DNA from 2 places in the Nitrospira sp. Ecomares 2.1 genome. Region 1 is predicted to be linked to the other one. Evidence: riboswitches for the same ligand, from Rfam matches in the RefSeq annotation. Region 1 holds a riboswitch; the other holds the start of a gene.
The links. A riboswitch is a leader RNA that binds a small molecule or an ion and turns the genes downstream of it on or off. The one in region 1 is predicted to bind cyclic di-GMP.

Region 1 (5,748 bases):
CCTGAGGAATATTGGCATCCTGGTTTTGTCCTGCTCCCCAGTCTTCCTCCCCACTTTCTACGGTCAACAACCTGGTTCGAGATAGCGGGTTTTCAAAAAATAAGGCATCGAGAAGTTTTGTCATGCTGTTCCTCTGAAATTGATGAGTCAATTGTGTATAATTTGAAATTTTGCAATAAATACAACGACTTACGAGAAAAGTCTACCAGGAGAAAAATAGCGAAGTCAAGGAAGGCTTAGCAGGCCCATGACCTCCTAACCTTCTTAGATAACAAGTCAATTGTAAGTTATGACAGATCAAGGAATACTCTTACCTTATTATTTTTGAAGAAAAGTTGATCCATAGGGAACCCAAAAACCTCGCCCCCTTCACCACTCAAAAGTAGGTAAGAAGGCGACAGATATTCAACAGTGCAGTGCTTACGAAGGTTGGCCAATTCCTGATTTAGTGACGTTGGCAGCCTGCGGACCCTTTGCTCCTTCTACCAAGTCAAATTCGACGGATTCCCCCTCCTTTAGGGATTTAAATCCGTCTTCTTGAAGAGCGGAATAATGGACAAACACGTCCTGTCCACCTTCAACTTGAATGAATCCAAAACCTTTTCGATCATTAAACCATTTTACCGTTCCCTTACTTCTCATGATGGCCCTCCCCATTAGAGCACTTGTGGATATAGATTATAAAATTTGTGCGTTCCTAAAAAAAAAGCCGAAAAAGGAGTTCATTCCTCTCTCGGCTTCACGGCGTAATATCCTTTTCACTTCTTTAACCATAATACAAAAACGATGATGGTGTAGCACAGTTTAAAGAATCTGTCAATAAATGACAGGAGGAAATTCATTCCCTACTATTTCGCCTGTAGGGTAATTGTTCCAGATTTGGAATTAATGGCCGAGGGGGCCATGTTGGTTATCCGACATTTTTTATCACTTTTTATTCATCCGTATTGTCCAAGATGTTGATCAGACTTCTCGATCGGTACATTTTTTTTGAGTTACTTCCCCCATTTTTGACCAGCCTCACCGGATTGTGTTTCATCATTTTTACGAAGGAAATGCTACGGCTGGTGGATTTAGTGGTATCTCGAGGAATTAGCTTGGCGGGCTTGGGGTCGATTGTTCTGCATTTGCTTCCTTCCTTTTTAGTCCTAACCTTACCAATTGCCTGCTTGATTGCCTCAATTTCGGCATTTAATCGCCTATCGTTTGACAATGAGGTGACTGCCATTCGAGCCGCGGGGGTTAGTTTCTGGCGGATCAACCTTCCTGTGGCGGTCTTTTCCGGAATGGTATTTCTTTTAACGGTGTACCTTTCTCAATGGGGCCAGCCGTGGGCCAAAGTGTCATTGAAGACTTTGGCCCTGAGCGTCATCGAAGATGAGTTGACTCTTGCTGTTGATTCGGGTGTGTTTAATGAACCAATCCCTGGACTCATGGTGTATGTGCCTCACTCAGAGAATGGCTCTGGCCAAAAGGGCGTATTTATTTCGGATCAGCGTAATCCCGACCAACCCTTGATCATTGTGGCGGAGAATTTTCAAATGTTGAAACAGAGCGAACGTCAGCAGTTTGGTATTCGCTTGTTTAGGGGGGCAATCCATCAAATCCCCAAAGATGCCAATAGTTTTCATCGGGTCGCCTTTGATACCTATGATTTTTGGCTATCTTCACCATTTACGTCAGTGAAAGAAAAAACCAAACGGAAAACCTACCAAGACCTCACTCAACAATTGGAAGAATCGGGTGGAACGGATGCCGGTGCCCTTCGTCGATTAATAGAGTTTCATAAAGACACGGCCTTTCCGGTCGCCACCTTTGTGCTGGGTTTATTGGGCGTTCCGGTCGGAATTGTGTCGAAGCGGTCGGGAAAAGCCGGAGGGTTTGCGATTGGGGTTCTCGTGGTCATCGGGTTTTATCTATTAAATGTGCTGGGAGAGTTTCTCGTGACGACTTTGGTGATTTCTCCATTAGCTGGCGCATGGATGCCAAACATCATCCTGGCCTGCCTGACAGGATTCTTACTATTTCAAGCACGAAAGCAATGATCAAGAAATTTTTCAACCAGATTTAGATCATGAAGAAAATTTCTTGGTATGTGTTTGGAAAATTTAGCCGGGTCTTCCTGATGTGTCTTGTAACGGTGTTGACGATTTATCTCGTCGTGGATTTTTTCGAAAAATTAAGAAAATTTTTAAAATATGATGCGGACTTAACGGTTATTTTTAGCTTTTTTGTCTATCGAATCCCTGAAATTGCCTTTTTACTGGCCCCGCTGGCGGCCCTGATGGCCTCAATTTTGACGGTTGGTGGGCTTAACCGGACTCGTGAAATTACGGCGATGCGCAGTTGCGGGTTAAGTTTTTATCAAATTGCCATTCCCTTTTTTGTTTTTGGTGCGCTCGTGAGTGTCGTGGGTCTGAGTTTGACGGCTGTGTTGATTCCTCTGGCCAATATCAAAGCCGAATATGTCCAATCGGTCCTGATTCAAAATAAACCAGAGCCCCTCTCACTCACTCCGGAAGGTTTGTGGCTCAGGGTGGGACGAAATCACCTTTTGCGTATTGATTCGGTGACAGAGGATGGACATCGTTTGAATGGTATTCACCAGTACACACTCGATGATCGCTTCAATCTCAAGGGAATTCTTGAAGGGGAATGGGCAACATTTGTCGATGAGGAATGGGTGATTGAGCATGTGATTCAACGAACATTTCAGGAAGAAGAACGCATGCAAGTGAATGGCATGCCACGGCAGGTGTTGCGCCTCTCTCTCACGCCTGATGATTTTCAGAATTGGCTATCTCAGTCTCCAGAGCACATGTCGTTGTATGAATTGCATGATTATATTCAGAGAGTAATTGAAGATGGCCATAGTCCTCATCGTTTTTTAACTGATTATTGGGCTCGTTTTGCGTACTCCATCGTTCCTCTGGTGATGACATTGCTAGGGATCTCGGTGAGTCTTCGAGGAAGTGGTGTGCGTGGGGTGGGAGTGGCGAAAGGGCTTGGGCAAACTCTGGCAATTGGATTTTTCTTCTGGGCCGCACATTCCGTGGGTATTGTTTTAGGACGCAATGGAGCGGTGTTACCGATCATTGGTAGTTGGATTGCCACAGCCATGTTTTTGGTCATCGGAATTAACCTTTTTTTGAAGCTAAAATGAGGGAATCGCGATTGCCTTGAAGATTGCTCCGACAAATGTGTGATTGAAAATTTCGTCTTTGTTTGCTGGCACCATTAGTGTTTGTTCCTGATGCTGTGCAATGTATGAATTTGTCAATTTCCCTCATGAACACGCAAGGTTTTTTCTTAACTCCCCCTGTCTTGAATCCGATAACACTTGCACAGAGACAGAGCTTGAAGGGTAGAGGAGGCCCCAATGCTTTCAGGCAGACAGTGGATCGGAAATTTCAAAAACTCACCACTTACATAAGGTTGTGATTATCGGATAACAAATTCAACAGGTGACAAGGGCAAACTATCCGTGAGGGTAGGGCGCAAAGCCAAGAAACCCTGAGAGCGTGGTTGTTTTAGGGTTCGTCTGGTTACCGAACTGTGTTGGTAGGTCCATGCGTTCGTTCATGCGCCCATTCCCTGGAATTGGGCGCTTTTTTTTGGTCACAAGGAAAGGCCGAAATATGGACGATGACGCGCAACATTTCACAGAGCCAGCACTTGGCATCAAAGAGCTCGACTCGTCTTGCCTTGGCTCAGTTAGTCAGGACAAACCAGAAAATGGAGAAGCGCAGGACCGGCTTGATCAGGAACATGTTACTCGGATTTTATTGGAGTTTCTCCCGATCATTCGCCGGATGGCTGGAGTTATGGCGTTCAAGAATCCCTTTTCCCTGGATGTCGAGGATTTGACGAGCGCCGGGGCAATGGGTTTGTTGTCCGCGTTAAAGCGCTATGATCCAACACGGGATATCAAATTTAGAACATTTGCCGAATATCGCATCCGTGGCATGATGTTAGATGAAATTCGGGCAATGGATTGGGTTCCTCGGTCTGTTCGATCCCGTCGAGATCAAGTGCGACAAATTGTTGAAGAACATCTTCAGAAAAACGGGACGCCACCGACTTCACAGGAATTGGCTGCGCTATTGGGCGTTCCCATTGATGAAATAGAGGGAGTGGGAGGGTGTGATCCTCGTCTAATTAGTCTGGACGAGCCGGTTGGGCAAGGAGAAGATGAATGTACGCTTCGTGATGTTTTGCCGGATGTTAACCATCTTGACCCTTTTGTGGCCTGTGCGGACGCAGAAATGAAGGCGGCATTATCAGCGGCCCTTGAGACATTATCGGCACGCCAGCAAGAAGTACTTCAGTCCTATTATCACACCGGATTAACGATGAAGGAAATTGGTCACCAAATGGGGCTTACCGAATCTGGCGTCTGTCGGGTGCATTCCGGTGCACTCCGACATTTACGCATAGAGTTGAAACGTATTGAGGATGGGGGACGCAGTCCGACTCGGCCTAAGAATTTGCGAAAAACGCGTGCAGGCAATGACTAGTTAAATGGTGTGCTTATTAAAGAATTCGTGTCCGCCAATTTGGGCCACTTTTCGGTTGACCTGAGCCCAATGGGGGGTCTTGACCAGTTTGGGATTATAAAACAGCACAGCCCCATCCACTACCTTCCGACCGTCTTGCACAAGCCTCCAGGCTAATAAACTTTCTTGCATTTTTCGATTCGTTTGATCAAATTTCACTTCGTTTGGATTCCGCCCGATCCATGGCTCAAACTGTTTGGCACGAAGAACCGTGCCCTTGACCGTGCCATCGCTGTGGTATTTGTGAGTCATCCGGTTCCGAATGACGGCCGCAACGCCTAACTTTCCAGCAAAACTTTCCCCACGGGCTTCCAGGTAGATTGTTAGGGCGGCTAATGTATCGTCGCTGTGGGTGGAATCCTTCGTCTGGGTCATTTCTAGCGGCAATGATGAGCCAGGCGAAGAAGACGAAAGAACCAAAGCGATATCAGCCGAATTTACGTGAGTAGGGGAGACCGGGATTAAGCATAAAAAGAAGGTTTCTAGGCCAATGATGAGGATAAAAGGCAAAAGTCTTTTGTTTTGTTTCATTTTATCCCTTTTTTAGTGGTGATGGGTTTAAATTGTTTGCGCGTTGTTTTTTTAATAAAGGAGCTAAGTTCAATGTAATGCTTTTTGGATAAAATCTTTCGCAAGGTATATGCCATTGAAGTTTTAGATTGTTCAATGGCTCGTTTCTATGGGAGTCTTGTATTGTAGTGGGGAGTTTGGTGTTAGGCCTTTTGGATTTTTATAAATTACAAGTGGCCTTCCCTACAGCATTATGTCGTGGTTCCGGGACATCATAGACAAGGGGAAACGGTTTTTTTTTAAATAGGCATTGGAAACAGGGAGATTTCGGGATTCTCCTACTGATTAAAAATCCGACAATCTTAAAATTGGGTAATTGAATCAGCGGAAAATGGGGTGAACAACCTGGGAATCTATCGAGAATGCTGCATATTCCAAGATTTTAGTGAGGGAGGAGATCATGAGGGCTTTGTCGGCGAGCAAAAGAGCATGGGAACTGATGGTGTGTTTCGGCGTGGGAGTAATTCTTCTGGTTACGTTGCCGCATTCCAATGGTTGGGCTCAGTCAGACCAAATTCCTATCTTGACTAGTAAGCCTCTCGCGCATGCTAAAGTGTTTTTGAGTGCCGGAGATTACCGGCGAGCGGTGGAGGCTTGCCAAAAAAATATTGACCGCAACCCC
Region 2 (5,748 bases), 1.7 Mb from region 1:
CTACTCACGCCGGATCATCGGCTGGTCGATGAAGTCCACCTTGGCTCAGGAGATCGTGCTGGACGCCTTACTGATGGCCGTGTGGCGACGCAAGCCCGAGCATGACGTGATTATCCACTCGGATCAGGGATCGCCGTTCAGCAGCGATGAATGGAATCGGTTCTGCCAGACGCATGGCTTGCTCCCCAGCATGAGTCGCAGAGGAAACGGTTATCATAACGCGGCGGTCGAGTCCTTCTTTGGGACCCTGAAGAAGGAGAAAATACGTCGCCACATCTTTAAACCCCGTGAAGCCGCGGGAGCAGAAATATTTGATTATATTGAGGTGTGTTATAATCGGGCGAGACGTCATCAGCACCTGGGAAATATCAGCCCAACAGCGTAGGAGCAGCAGATGGCAAAACTAGGGTGAGTGTCTACGGAAACGAAGCAAGTCCAAAACTCTTCTTTAACCTGTCCGTGAAACCGGCGGAAGACCAGGTTTGGAGGGTAGCGATCAGGCCATACCTTCAAATTCCACTAACACTACCGTTAGAGATGGATCGGATACGGCACAAGTCCGGAATAAGGTACGAACCATGGTATAGAAGAACAATGCGAAGACGCTAAGACATCTAAATGCGTCGGTTGAAAGACTTGAGCGAAATTTTTTAAGGTGGTTACCCCTCCAACACCACTGAGAACAGACTTTATCAGTATCCCGCTAACTACCCAACGCACCCGCGATGACACCCATGACTTGCGTATACATGTTCCCAACGGCGGTTCCCAAGGCAGCTTGAGCACTTAACGCCGTGGCCCCGATGAGCGAAGCCAAAAGTGCGTATTCAATCGCCGTGGCACCTTCTTCATCAACAAGGAGGTTCTTTACCCAGTGATGCCAATAATTCAGGAGAATTGTCTGCATGATGCTGGCCTCCCTATCCTTTACTGACCTTCTCGCCACCTCTCAAGACTTCGCCACCTTTCAAAATGGGCTTCCCGCGGAAGTACCGCCCCTATGAGATGCCACAGGGAACGGCACTTCTAAGCACCCCTGCGGGAAGGAGTTCTCCCTTAGCTTGGAGCCGCAACACTCGTGGAAATCGTAGTAAAGGTACCACTGAGGGCAGTCCCTACAGCAGTCACGGCCGTGACAATCACTGCGGCAATTAATGCGGCCAACAAGCCATACTCAATAGCGGTGGCTCCCTCATCATCATTCACGAAACGCATTACTTGGTTAACCATAGCGCATCTCCTTAACGGGCGAAGGTAAATACTTTCGTTACGCCAGACTGCCCGGAAAATTCTGACGCAGACGCTGCCCCTTGGCTCTCCGTGCCTTCGGCAACCCGGCTATCAGGGACCAACCCTGACCCGTGGCTTTGCGCCCACGTCTTACGACGTGTTCGCCCTTATCGGGAAGGGGCACCCGACCGAATCCATGTTTCATGGTCATGAACAAATGCTCGTAAATCCATGAAAATTTTCTATTCCGTATTTTGTGTCTCTTCGTTTTCATGCTTCATTATCGACCACTTCAGGAAAAACTTGCTCATGTTTTTCATTGAATATGTTTCATATTGTGAGGCGGTACGATGTGTTGCCCCCCTTTGTTAACGAAGGAGATCAAAATTGTTCGGAACGTCCGTCGAAGACGTGATGTGAAGGTAATTCGGATGTCGGGTCAGACCGTCCCCGACCGTACCTCTGCAGACTTGACGTGGGATGATAGCAGGCGTGAGCTATATGGTCGGAGTGCAATGCACACAGCCAACCGACTGACGAAATACCACTACCCTCACTCTTCCCGTGTCAGGGCCGACATTTTCAATCAGGCATCAAACTTTTAGGTTCCTCGGAGAGATTTCTGCTAACTACCGACAAGGAAAAAGGAGGAGAAATCCGTGGAGGGCAGATGGAATATGATAATGACGAGGGAATGTCGCTGATGATGGCTAAGAATACACTGTATATTTCTCTGTGCGAAGCCTGTTTTGGCGGTGAACTCCAGTAAGTCAGTCAACAACATTGACGCAGGATTATAATAGGAGCTGGGTTAGTAAATTTGAACTTTTATGCTCACCCCCTAATTTACTAATTTTTCTTTAGAAAAACCTCGGACACACGATCTCAAGATATTAAGGAAAAATTCCGAAAAGAACTTGGTCTGAACCATTTTTCAAGACGCCTCGCAAGGTGGTCCATTCTGAACCAATCTAACCATTTCCGATGCCTTTTCTTAACCGAACTATAACCACTCAATTAGACCGTTTGGTTGATCAGTTGAATTTGTTTTCGTATATCCGCCTTCCCGCCATCTCCACAGCTTTTAGCTCAAATACCGGTGCCACACCTACAGGGAGGAATACAATTGATATAAGCACCAATTTTTGCCGTCACGCTCTTCACCAGGTGAATTACAATTCCACGATAACACTCCGGTTGATGATGGGGATTTTCAAGTCGATCGGGACACGTTCGTCAAATCATGCAAAGCATTATAGACACTATTTAACGGTGCGGTCCGTACCTGCCCACAACTATAGTGACTCCATTCGAATGCGAGGATGTACATAATGAGAGTGGGGACTTTCCCACTTACAAAACCTTTCCTATGGCCAGTCGAGCGTTTTTTACGCAATACCATACTTGTGTTGGCTATCTTCGATCTTGGTATGGTTATTGTGCGCAACATTGGTTTCGATTGGTTTTCCTATAGCCTCTTTTTCGCCTTGGGAATTTTCATGATTACAGTGGGACTGTTCTACCGTTCAAGCGGGCGTAGTGAGCGAATCGCTATGACGCTTATGGCCACCGGGTTGCTTCTTCTGTTTACAATTGTGCTATCGGTTTTCGGTTATCTGTTACTCCCGCTTTGGCGAGAACCCATTGATCCCTTTCTGGCTCAGATCGATTCTTGGATTGGGTATTCATGGCCCGACATTGTTCAATTTGCTGGTCAACATCCATTATTAAATGAATTGACGCGCTATGCCTATTTATCTTCAATACCGCAAATGGCTTTACTGTTTATTATTTTAGGATTTGGAGGAAAACAAAAAGAACTCCATGTTTTTATCCTTTCAATAACCGCTTCAGGTCTGGTGACGCTTGCCTTTTGGGCACTGTTCCCGGCCTTTGGCCCAAGCGTGCTCTATGACATTTCCGGCACAATTGAGCAGACGGCAAGACCACTTGTTGGCTCATCCTATGGTGTCGAATTATTGCGCCTAGGGGCTGAAGGCCCTAAATTTATTTCTCCAAGGGACATGGAAGGCCTGGTGGCTTTTCCCTCGTATCACACGATCATGGCCGTTTTGGCTATGTATTCCGCACGCACCTCCCGCTGGTTGCTTCCTATAATAGTTCTCATCAATCTTTTCGTCCTCCCAGGCGTGCTTATCCATGGTGGACATCACCTGATCGATGTATTCGGGGGACTATTGACTGCCTGGTGCATTATTTATTTGGCACGGCATGTGGTTACCGGGAAGGAAATCCAGGCTGATGGAGTATTTTCTCCCCACGAAGATGAGATAACGTTCGTTAAAAGTCCATCAAGTATTTCAGGGATATACTAATAGGTCTAATCCGATTGTTCCAACAGCGACGAATTGCCAGGCTTTGATTGACAAGAAGTTCGAAATTATTTTGTGCCGATCTGGTGCTATAGAATCCAAGACACCACACACCATCACGTTCTGAAGGCATGGGATTTTCCCATATCATGCCGCCGTCCCGATTTCCCCACTACCCCTGTCCTCGTCCTCCCCGACATTTTCAAGCGGGTAACCATCTTTGTGGCTTTTCTGATGGATCTCCGCTAACTACAGAGCGGGGATGACGAAGGGGGGACAGGGCTAAATCGGGATCGGAATTTTTTAAAGTTCTGCCTGTTTAAACCGAACAACATGAGAGATCGTTTTTTATTTAACGTTTTTTTGTTTCTTATTATCCTCAATGAGTCAAGGACCCTTTCTTCATTCTCTTGAACTCTTGCGATCTATTCAACTTCCAAACGGGGGATTTCCCTACCACTCCGGGGAAGAGGCCAGGCCCGATGCGAGCGCTTGGGCTATTATGGCATTGTCTTCCTATTCATTCGATCTTGAATGCTGTGACCGGGGTAGGGCGTATTTAGCTTCCCAACAGATAAACGACGGACGCGTGAGCATTTCTCCCTCACACCCGGAGGCATCTTGGCCGACACCTCTCGCTATCTTCGCTTGGGAAGGCGTTCCCCGGTATCACGAAGCGCAATCACGGGCTGTCGACTATCTGATAGGATTTATGGGACACCATTTTTCAAATCCGGATCCTACAATTATTGGTCACGACACTACCATCCCAGGCTGGCCATGGGTTGCTGACACCCATAGCTGGGTGGTACCCACTGCTCTCGCCCTCATGGCGTTACAGAAGGTGGGTTTGGGCACCCACTCTCGAGCCATAGCTGGACAAAAAATGCTAATCAACCGTCAATTGCCCACGGGTGGCTGGAATTACGGAAGTACCACAGTATTCAACCGTGCGTTACCTCCCCTTCCAGAGTGCACGGCCATTGCCTTACAGGCATTGGCTGGCAGCACCGCTCTTCAAGAAATAGCAGAAAGCCTCCAGTATGCGTCACACGAGCTTTATCACCTCCAAACTCCCATTTCACTCGGCTGGACACTTCTGGGCCTCGGTGCATGGGGATTAAAACCCACAAACACAGAGGAATTGGTATCCGCCTGCTTGCATCGTCAAGAGCGGTACGGGCCCTATGCCATTCCCTCCCTGGCATTGCTCTTGTGCGGTGCGAAAGCGCAACAAGGACTATACTCATTGTTCACTGCGTCAAAAACATAACCACCCGCTTCGGGTACCTACCACCAAGGAAGAAAATGGCGCATTCCACGACCACCACTCTCACGCAAACCGAACAACCCACGCTCACAAGAAGACAATTGCTGCAGGCTTGTTTGCTGGGAGGGGGATTAGCTGTTTCGGGATTTTCCCTCCTTCATTGGCTTATAGGCCCTCGCTTGACCGCGCAGACCTTTATCGTTCATGCACAAACATACGAAGCTGATCTTGCGATACTCATTCGCCAAGGATTCCAAGAATTGGGGATCACCCCTTTAGAGATCAAAGGAAAACGTATTCTGTTAAAACCTAATTTAGTCGAGCCCCATCAATCGTTAGCGCCTATCAATACCCATCCCCTGGTCGTTCGAGGAGCCGTCGAGGCGTTCCTTTCCATGGGTGCGGCGTCTGTCGTGGTAGCTGAAGGGCCTGGGCATCGCCACGATACTCTTTTAGTTTTGGAGGAATCAGGCTTGGCAGATGTCCTGTATGAAGATCGCATCCCCTTTCGAGACCTGAATACGATGGAAGGGATAGTCAGGCCTAACCTCGGAGGTCAGACCACAATGGCCACCTTGACGTTTCCTCGAGTAATCCAGGAAGTTGATTGGGTGGTCTCGCTGGCCAAAATGAAAACACACCATTGGGCTGGAGCTACCCTATCCATGAAAAATTTTTTTGGTGTGATGCCAGGAAATTATTACGGATGGCCAAAGAATGTGTTACATCAGGCTGGGATTCCGCAATCTATATTGGATATCAATGCGACGCTCAAGCCGCATTTCGCTATTGTCGACGGCATAACCGGAATGGAAGGGGATGGTCCGATAATGGGTAATCCTGTTCAATCCGGAGTTCTGGTCATGGGAAGGAATCTCCCTGCCGTCGATGCCACTTGTTGCCGAATAATGGGCA

Region 2: it holds a riboswitch for cyclic di-GMP, as region 1 does, so the genes downstream of both, ACWHYD_RS16270 (Flp family type IVb pilin) here and ACWHYD_RS08695 (sigma-70 family RNA polymerase sigma factor) in region 1, are expected to answer to the same signal.

Annotation. Positions count from the first base shown of each region.
Region 1 is NZ_OZ224219.1:1,995,647-2,001,394, forward strand. It holds gene ACWHYD_RS08675 (SMP-30/gluconolactonase/LRE family protein) at 1-124, opposite strand, end outside; gene ACWHYD_RS08680 (cold shock domain-containing protein) at 421-642, opposite strand; gene ACWHYD_RS08685 (LptF/LptG family permease) at 957-2,045, shown strand; gene lptG (LPS export ABC transporter permease LptG) at 2,075-3,163, shown strand; cyclic di-GMP riboswitch class I at 3,463-3,553, shown strand; gene ACWHYD_RS08695 (sigma-70 family RNA polymerase sigma factor) at 3,639-4,517, shown strand; gene ACWHYD_RS08700 (cell wall hydrolase) at 4,518-5,087, opposite strand; gene ACWHYD_RS08705 (hypothetical protein) at 5,527-5,748, shown strand, end outside.
Region 2 is NZ_OZ224219.1:3,678,378-3,684,125, forward strand. It holds partial or broken gene ACWHYD_RS16260 (IS3 family transposase) at 1-385, shown strand, start outside; gene ACWHYD_RS16265 (Flp family type IVb pilin) at 704-907, opposite strand; gene ACWHYD_RS16270 (Flp family type IVb pilin) at 1,057-1,230, opposite strand; cyclic di-GMP riboswitch class I at 1,326-1,406, opposite strand; gene ACWHYD_RS16275 (phosphatase PAP2 family protein) at 2,562-3,566, shown strand; gene ACWHYD_RS16280 (hypothetical protein) at 3,946-4,836, shown strand; gene ACWHYD_RS16285 (DUF362 domain-containing protein) at 4,872-5,748, shown strand, end outside.